Regions from separate parts of the Ureibacillus thermophilus genome, predicted to be linked through region 2. Evidence: riboswitches for the same ligand, from Rfam matches in the RefSeq annotation. Region 2 holds a riboswitch; each other region holds the start of a gene.

Evidence for each region. Region 2 has a riboswitch for thiamine pyrophosphate ahead of thiC (phosphomethylpyrimidine synthase ThiC). Riboswitches for the same ligand answer to the same signal wherever they lie in the genome.
Region 1: another riboswitch for thiamine pyrophosphate. It lies ahead of thiT (energy-coupled thiamine transporter ThiT); the one in region 2 lies ahead of thiC (phosphomethylpyrimidine synthase ThiC).
Region 3: another riboswitch for thiamine pyrophosphate. It lies ahead of thiM (hydroxyethylthiazole kinase); the one in region 2 lies ahead of thiC (phosphomethylpyrimidine synthase ThiC).

What each region holds. Positions count from the first base shown of each region.
Region 1 is NZ_CP036528.1:2,951,866-2,955,030, forward strand. It holds gene map (type I methionyl aminopeptidase) at 1-561, opposite strand, end outside; gene thiT (energy-coupled thiamine transporter ThiT) at 1,055-1,618, opposite strand; TPP riboswitch at 1,706-1,812, opposite strand; gene DKZ56_RS14975 (AAA family ATPase) at 1,875-3,165, opposite strand, start outside.
Region 2 is NZ_CP036528.1:2,602,122-2,605,286, reverse strand. It holds gene DKZ56_RS13005 (chemotaxis protein CheW) at 36-488, shown strand; gene DKZ56_RS13000 (Hpt domain-containing protein) at 500-1,435, shown strand; gene DKZ56_RS15775 (hypothetical protein) at 1,419-1,544, shown strand; TPP riboswitch at 1,582-1,696, shown strand; gene thiC (phosphomethylpyrimidine synthase ThiC) at 1,848-3,165, shown strand, end outside.
Region 3 is NZ_CP036528.1:2,016,991-2,020,155, forward strand. It holds gene DKZ56_RS09990 (carbonic anhydrase) at 1-493, shown strand, start outside; gene DKZ56_RS09995 (reverse transcriptase-like protein) at 702-1,358, shown strand; TPP riboswitch at 1,424-1,526, shown strand; TPP riboswitch at 1,599-1,701, shown strand; gene thiM (hydroxyethylthiazole kinase) at 1,779-2,531, shown strand; gene thiD (bifunctional hydroxymethylpyrimidine kinase/phosphomethylpyrimidine kinase) at 2,528-3,165, shown strand, end outside.

The DNA of each region.
Region 1 (3,165 bases), 350 kb from region 2:
CCAAGCGTCATAATAATTAAGAATGTGTTGAGGATCTTCATGCAAAGAACGTCCTACCCCATGCCCTGTTAAATTCATAATGACTTTTAATCCGTTTTCTTTTGCTTCCCTTTCAACCGCTTTTCCGATTTGGTTTAATCTTGAACCGGCTTTTACTTTCGTCATAGCCCGATCAAAAGCAGATTTCGCTACACGGCAAAGTTTTTCTTTTTCTTCATAGCCTTCTCCGACTACAAAAGAAATGCCCGTATCAGCAAAATAGCCATTTAGAGAACCAGAAACATCAATGTTGACTAAGTCACCTTCTTTAATCACTTTATTTCCAGGAATACCGTGGGCGACTTCATGATTGACACTGATACATGTATAGCCAGGGAAATCGTATTCCCCTTTAGGAGCTGAAAGGGCACCTGCCTCTTTAAACATACGGCCGGCAATTTCATCTAATTCTTTCGTTGTGATTCCTGGTTTTGTTGCCGCTTTCATTGCATCGCGAATCTCAGCGCAAATGCGGCCGATTTTTTTTAATGCTTCTAATTCTTCTTGTGTTTTGACAATCATGTAAAAGATCCTTTCTTCTATACAATTTCATTTTATAATATATCATATTCTATCAATCATTCGGGAATTCCTTGATTATTTTACACAATATCAGCAGAGAAATTGTTGAGATCATTGGAAAATCCTCAACAAAAAATGAAAAGAGGCTGGGACATAAACAAAAAATTAAAGGGGCAGTTGAAATAGTTTTGATAAAAAATTGATATAACGAAAAATTGATTGAAGTGACGGGGCAAGTTCCTGTCTCGCACGCTTAGTCGCAAAGCGGAGCAAGTTCAAGGAAGTAAATGCAAAGCTTTCCTGCGACGAGCCCTCTCGAGACCACGAGGAGCGAAGGAATGACTCAGAGGCGGGCCTGCGGAAAGCGTCCCCGGAAAGGAAATCAATTTTAATAACATATCAAAAAAACATCATTTTCTCTTTGGAGAAAATGATGTTTTTTTAGATTTGTCCCAACCTCATCTTTTATTGTAAAACTGTCTAATGACAGAGATTATTCATTTTCTCTTTTAATGAGTCGTGGGCTTGCTGTAAAGATGAATGCCGCTGCGATAGCTGTGATGACAATGGCAGGAAGCATATATGTGCCATTATAAACGATGGAGTAAATCCAAGCATTTTGCTCTCCTGCATATTCTTTAAAGAAAATAGCTCCTGCAAGTATATGGCAAATATAGCGTAATAGTCCACCCACTATTGTTCCGATGACAACATATATTGCAATTTTCTTTTTGTGGTTTGTCGCTACGCCATTTAATACTTGCTTTCTTACAATGGCGGCAAATCCAACAAAGGTAAAGGCAAAGACATAATCTAGGAGAGCTTGCGCCCAATGGACAATATACGGATTAATCGTCATATTTAGCAGTCCAACTAGCAAGCCTGTAATAAGCCCAGCTGATAGTCCCCAACGAATAGCGATTAAAATAATGGGCAGCATCACAAAACTTACAGAACCGCCTTGCGCCCAAATGGAAAATTTGATTTGGTCCAGCACGTAGCCAATGGCGGCAAACAAAGCAATCTCAATCATCCATAATAATTTTTTATTTCTCATTCTACATTCTCCTTTCTCTTCGTTACTGGAACGCGAGAGAAGGATAGAAAAGAAAAAAGCGTTCGGACAGATCCGAACGCATTTGTTTCGGTTTCTATCCCACATCCCTACGCAAGTACTAACTTACAGGTTCAAAGGGTTAGTGCAATACGGCACACTCTCAGCTGACTTCATCAGCACCCCTTGTGGTACACCTAAACTATTCTGTTGGGAACAATGCCATTGTATCAAATTATAAAAATATTTCAACACTTTATTATTTTAATAGAATGGTTGTTTTACTATAGCCTTCTTTTAATTTTTCCACGTGTAAAACAGCAGGCATTGCAGATTTTAACTCTTCCACATGAGATATAACCCCGATCATTCGTCCGGATTTTTGAAGTTCGATGAGCGTGTCGATTGCTTTCATTAAAGATTCTTCATCAAGGGAGCCAAATCCTTCATCGATAAACATTGTCTCAATATTGACATTTCCTTGGTAGCTTTGAATGACATCTGCCATCCCGAGCGCCAAACTTAAAGAGGCATTAAATTTCTCTCCGCCAGATAATGTTTTGACATCCCTTGTTTGCCCAGTATACGTATCATATACATCCAATCCTAACCCGCTTGCTCGTCCATAAGATTCTACCCGGTCTGAAACTTGCAAGTAATACTGGCCGTTTGATAAGTTTTTCAGGCGCAGATTGCTCGCTTCGGTAATAAGCTCCAAATAACCCATTTGCACGTAGCGTTCAAAGGAAATTTTTTTGCTGTTTTGTCCACGGAGCAAATTGTAAAGGTCGATGATTTGATTGGATTTCTCCTCCATCCGAAATATATCGCTTGCTACTTGCTCCAACTTTTCTGCAAAGTCAATGCAATGCTTTTCACAAGCTTTGGAATGATTTAAAGCGTCCAGAGCTTTTTCATAATTGGACTGAAGCACTTTCAACTCTCTTTCTGCTTCGGTTAAGTCCACCTTTTCTTTGCCTTTCAGCTTTTCTTCCCCTTCCCTCACTTGGGTTTCCAATGAATGAAGTTGTTTTGAATAATCTTCATATTGCTTTTGCAATGATTCTATTTTTTGCGGCGAAAGCTGGGCCTGCAAAAATTCTTCCGTTGAAGCAAATTGCGCTTCCTTAAGGGCAGATAGAAAAGCTTCTTTCACCTTTTGAACTTTTCTTTGAATATGGTCTGCTTGTTCCGTTGTTTGTTTAAATGCTTCTTCAACCGCTGCGATTTGTTTAGAAGCTTCCTGATATGCAATTTGCGCCCGCTCCCAAGATTCTTTTAACTGACCTTTTAGACGGATGGCTTCTTGCAATGCGGTTTTCAATTGAGAAAGATCATGGATTTCTTCAGGAATGGATTTTTTTTGCTGCTCAAGTATTGTTTTTTCCTTCGTATATTTTTCATGGACTTCATTATATTTTTGTGCACTTTCCTTTTGAAGCTTCTCAACCTGCTCTTTTGCTTCCTGCAGCCTTTTTAGGTGTTTTTTGCTGGAGGAGAGCTCTTCTTTTTGTCCTTCCACTACTTTTACCTTGTTTTGAATGGTTTGC
Region 2 (3,165 bases):
TAATAATGTATTTTCTCCAGAAAGGATGCACTGAAATGAAAGGTTTTGATCAAGTTGATGGGAATCAGTTTGTCGTTTTTTCACTGAACGAACAATTATACGCGTTTTTTATTGAAGAGGTCGTTGAAATTTTGCGGGTTCCGTCCATTACGAGCATACCAGGCATCAACCCATATATTGAGGGAGTGATAAATCTAAGAGGAAATATCATTCCGATTGTAAATTTACATAAACGTTTTCAATTGCCTACCCCTGAAAAAAACAAGAAAAACCGAATCGTTATTGTACAAGGGAAAAACGAAAATATTGGGCTGCTCGTAGATAAAATCAACATGGTAACAAAATTTGATGAAGAGCATGTGGAGCCTGTTTCGAATAATCAAACAATAGAAGAAGACATCGTCATCTATTATGCAAAACATAAGGAACAAGTCATCGGAGTGTTAAATCTGGAAAAAGTTTTATATGACAACCATCATGTTAGTTAGAAGGTGCAATTATGGCTGAATTTGATGTATCGAACTATTTAGGTGTTTTTTTAGATGAAGTTGACAAACAGCTGCAAATTTTAGATGCAGAAATACTTCATTTAGAAAAAGATCCAAACAATGTGAAGACGATTGAAAATATTTTTAGAGCTGCTCACACATTAAAGGGTTCTTCCGCATCCATGGGATTTGAAAAAATGAAAGAGTGCACCCATCATTTGGAAAACATCTTTGATCAAATCCGGCAAAAGAAGATTCAAGTCACTCCTGCGATCATCAACATTATATTCGACTGTATCGATTTAATTCGACGCATGAAAGAATCAATCATTGACGGAACTTTGGATGATATGGATATACAGCCTTTCATCAAACAGTTGGGGGCATTACATACAAATCAAGCGATACATCATTCAAAACTAGAGCAGGTGCAACTGACGGAAGAGTATGAATTAGATGAATATCAAAAAGATGTTTTGCGCAATGGTTTAATCCTTGGACATAACGCTTATGAAATTAAGATTCAGATATGTAAAGATTCCTTAATGAAAAGTGTAAGGGCATTATTGATACAAAATGCCATCAGTGAAATAGGGGAAATCATTGCTACTTTCCCAAGTGTTGAAGTAATGGAAAATGAAGATATCTTTCAAGGAAATATGTGTTTCATAGTTTTAACTATGAGAACGAAGGAAGAACTGCTGGAATGTATTAGCCAGCTTTCTGAGATTGAGCAAAGCAGCTTAAAAGAAATTTCAAAAACAGCTATATTTGATGAATCGACAAGCCAAAAAGAACCGCGTGAAACAGAGGAAACTAAATTTAATAAAAAAGAAAAGGCCAACCAGCAAAAAAAGAAAATTTCTTCGACGGTTCGAGTGGATGTAGAGAGGTTGGAATATTTAATGAATCTTGTAGGGGAATTGGTGATTGACCAAACAAGATGATGGAGGAAATTGCTTCATCGGCATCATCGTTAAGCAAAATGGCAGAAAATATGCAAACAATGTTAAACCGGTTTACCGTATAAGGAAGCGTATTTACATTGCATCATAAGTATGTTAATATTAAGAAAAATTAAATAAGTTTGTCGCTTATCTACTAGGGGAGTCCAATAGCTTGGACTGAGAAAAGAACGCGCTTAAGTTCTTTGACCCTTTGAACCTGATCTGGGTTATACCAGCGTAGGGAAGTAGATAGCGGGAGTGTATGTGTTTGTTGCGTACGTTTCGCTATTTGCGTTCCATCGGGTTCTCTTAGAGAACCCGATTTTTATTTCCGCATATATTCTCCTATCTCCGCCCCGCGTTTTGGTGTAACTTCAGATCCTAAATCATTATTTTAAGGGAGAGGCGTTACATGCAAAACATCAAATCTTTCATGCAATTTCCTGCGAGTAAAAAAGTGTATGTCGAAGGTTCAAGACCGGATATTCGTGTACCGATGAGAGGAATTACGTTAAGTCCAACAAAGACAGAAACAGGAATCATCGAAAATGAACCTGTTCGTGTTTATGACACAAGCGGTCCTTACACCGATCCTGATTTTCAGCCGGACATTCAAAAAGGATTGCCGCCGCTAAGAAAACGCTGGATTTTAGAAAGGGGCGACGTTGAAGAATACGAGGGGCGTCCAGTGAAACCGGAAGATAACGGATTCCGTAATGAGAAGCAATCAGAAATGACTCTGCCTTTCGAGAGAAAACCACTGCGCGCAAAAAAAGGAAAAACTGTAACACAAATGCATTACGCAAAACGAGGGATTATTACGCCGGAGATGGAATTTGTTGCGATTCGCGAAAATATAGATCCGGAAATCGTGCGTCAAGAAGTTGCCGAAGGCAGAGCGATTATTCCTTCGAATATTAACCATCCGGAAAGTGAACCGATGATTATTGGGAGTCGTTTTCATGTAAAAATTAACGCGAATATTGGTAATTCCGCAGTCACATCATCCATTGAAGAAGAAGTCGAAAAAATGCTTTGGGCGGTGCGCTGGGGAGCAGACACGATTATGGACTTATCGACGGGAAAACACATTCATGCGACACGAGAATATATTATTCGCAATTCCCCTGTGCCTGTCGGGACGGTTCCGATTTATCAAGCGCTTGAAAAAGTGAACGGCGTCGTTGAAGACTTAACGTGGGAAATTTACCGTGATACGCTCATCGAACAAGCGGAACAAGGGGTGGACTATTTTACGATTCACGCGGGGGTGCTGCTTCGTTACATACCGATGACGGTAAACCGAACGACTGGCATTGTTTCACGCGGCGGCTCGATTATGGCGCAATGGTGTTTAGCCCACCATGAAGAAAACTTCTTATACACGCATTTTGAAGAAATATGCGAGATTTTGAAAACGTATGATATTGCAGTATCGCTTGGAGACGGGCTGCGTCCAGGCTCGATTGCCGATGCGAATGACGAAGCACAGTTTGCTGAATTGGAGACGCTTGGAGAATTAACGGAAATCGCTTGGAAGCATGATGTGCAAGTGATGATCGAAGGGCCAGGGCATGTGCCGATGCATAAAATTAAAGAAAATGTCGATAAGCAAATCGAAATTTGTAAAGGTGCGCCGTTTTACACATTAGGACCGCTTACGACCGATATCGCGCCGGGATATGACCACATTACATCCGCGATTGGAGCGGCGATCATTGGCGCATACG
Region 3 (3,165 bases), 590 kb from region 2:
TACATTAGAAGCTGTTTCGAAATCGAGGGTAAGCTACATTACAATAGACAAGAAACCATACAAACTGGACTCTTTTCATTTCCATGTGCCAAGCGAACATCAAATCGATTACCAAAGATATGAAATGGAACTGCATCTTGTGCACAAAAATAATAAAGGAAAGATTGCGGTCATTGGCGTTTTGATTGAAGCAGGCAAAGAAAACGAAATGGTGGAAGAATTATGGAATTTTTTGCAGGATGATCGATTAAAGGAGAAGGAAATTGAATCTATTCATCTATTGTCATTGATACCTGAGCAAAGGTCTGCCTTTTACTATTCAGGCTCATTGACTACCCCTCCGTGTACTGAAGGTGTTCATTGGATTGTATTTGAATCTCCAATCGATTTTTCAAACAAACAAATTGCTTCATTTTATCAAGTTTATGGCTATAACAGTCGTCCGCTACAGCCAATAAATGGCAGGGACATATACAAATTATCCGTTCAGTAATAATAGTTTCAAATAGCTAAGGGGCGTCTGAAAAAACATTTTGAGACGCCTCAGATAAAATATTATCTTCCAAATTCTTCTGAAATAAAAAAACATCGTTCGTAAGTCAGAAAAAGAATAAGAATAGAAGAAAGCTATTTTTGAAGTATTATTAAAGGGGAAATGATGATACTAAGGAATGTGATAACCGGAAAGGGAGGAATATTTTTTGAGAATAATAATAGAATGGATTTATGATTATAAAGATGTTGAAACTACTTTCCGCTCGGATGAACTCCCTCCCGCCCATGCTCTTGCCATTTCAGAAGAATTAAGGAAAACCGGTAGAGCCAAAAATATTACCTTAATTGATGAACATGACTCAACATGGACGGTCAAAGAATTAAAAAAATATTTAACGGAAATGGAAACTGAACCGACGAACATATGCGTTTATTTCGACGGCGGTTTTAACCGTGAAAGCCGCATGGCAGGTTTAGGATGTGTCATCTATTTTGAACAAAATGGAAAAAGATTTCGTAGGAGAAAAAATTTATTAGTAAATGGCCTTGCGTCAAATAATGAAGCTGAATATGCAGCTCTTCATTTTTCTATTCAAGAATTGGAATCATTGGGTGTACATCATCAAACGGTTCATTTTATGGGGGATTCACAAGTAGTAATTAATCAAATAAGCGGAGAATGGCCTGTTTATGAAAAAGAGCTGTCCAATTGGGCGGATAAAATTGATGAAAGTTTAAATCAATTAGGAATCAAACCGGTTTTTGAGTTGGTGGGAAGAAAGCAAAATGAAGAGGCGGATCGATTAGCAACACAAGCATTGCATGACATCGAAATTGACGGAAAAATCGAATTGAAAGAATAAAAATTTTTATTCTCTTAAAAGAAACAATGGATTATGTTATAATGTTCAAAACAATTTCATATGATTCATTTTTGCAGGGGTGGCCGAATGGTCTGAGAAGGTGATTTCACCTAACCCTTTGAACCTGATACAGCTAGTACTGCCGTAGGGAGCAAAAATGCCTTTACTATTCCGTTTGAGTGGTATTGTGTTTTTTTGTTCTCCAATGTATGGAGAGATTTTTATTTTCATATGGAAATTGGAACATTGCAGGGGTGGCCGAATGGTCTGAGAAGGTGATTTCACCTAACCCTTTGAACCTGATGCAGTTAGCACTGCCGTAGGGAGCAATGGATGGAACCACATGTTGGTTGTTCAATGCTCTTTTGCGCTGTGCAAAAGGGCATTTTTTATTACAAAACCAATGGAAGGGTGGAAATGATGAGTTTATTTAAAATCCGTCAAAAAAATCCTTTAATTCATTGCATCACAAACGATGTGGTAACGAATTTTACCGCCAATGGACTGCTTGCCATTGGCGCATCTCCAGTAATGTCCGATGAACCATTGGATGTGGAGGACATGACTTCCATTGCCAATGCGTTGTTAATCAACATTGGAACATTAAATAAACATTCCGTTGAAGCTATGTTTTTAGCTGGGAAAAAAGCAAATAAGTTAAACATTCCCGTTGTGCTGGATCCTGTAGGGGCTGGCGCTACAAAATACCGGAAAGAAGTGACGGAAAATCTATTGAAAGAAATAAAATTTGATTTGATTCGCTGCAATGCAGGTGAATTGGCAGCGATTGCAGGAATTCAATGGCAAGCAAAAGGGGTAGATAGTGGGGAAGGAGAGATGGACATTCTTTCTGTCACAAAGGAAGTGGCTAAAAAGTATAAAACCATTGTCGCGGTTTCAGGAAAAGAAGATATTGTAACAGATGGGGAAAAAGCGGATTTTGTTTCGGGCGGCCATGAATGGATGACCCAAGTGACAGGAACAGGTTGTTTATTAAGCGCCATTTGTGCAGGTGCATTAAGTTTGGAAGGAGACTCATATGAAAATATTTTGAATGTACTCATGGATTATAAAAAAGTGGCGGAGTTTGCTTCGAAAGAAAAATATCTAGGTTCCTTCCAAGTGGAGATATTAAATGGGTTGCACCAAATTTCAAGAGGTGAAGCAATATGAATATCGTTATGACGATAGCTGGTTCAGATAGCGGAGGAGGAGCGGGCATTCAGGCGGACTTGAAAACATTCCAGGAGCTGGACGTTTTTGGTACATCTGTAATCACCGCATTAACGGCGCAAAACACTTTGGGTGTCCACGGCATTTTTCCTGCAACTCCAGAATTTGTCGAGCAGCAATTGAATGCGGTATTGGATGATTTGAAAGTGAAAGCCTTAAAAACAGGAATGTTATTTTCCAAAGAGATCATCGAAAGGATTGCCAAAAAATTGCGGGAACAACAAATTCAAATCGTTGTGGATCCGGTTATGATTGCAAAAGGGGGACATGCATTATTAAAAGAGGATGCGGTGCAAGCGATGATTAAGGAGCTGATTCCCATTGCAACGGTGGTGACCCCGAACATACCGGAAGCCGAAGCAATTACCGGAATGGCAATCGATACAGAAGAAGATATAAAACAGGCAGCGGAAAAATTATTGAGCATTGGCGTTGGATGTGTCGTAATGAAAGGCGGCCACATGGATGAGCCTACTGCAACGGATCGAATCTATTTCCAAGATGGTTCAACCTTTCAATTAAAATCAAAAAGAATTCATACAAAACATACCCATGGAACCGGATGCACTTTTTC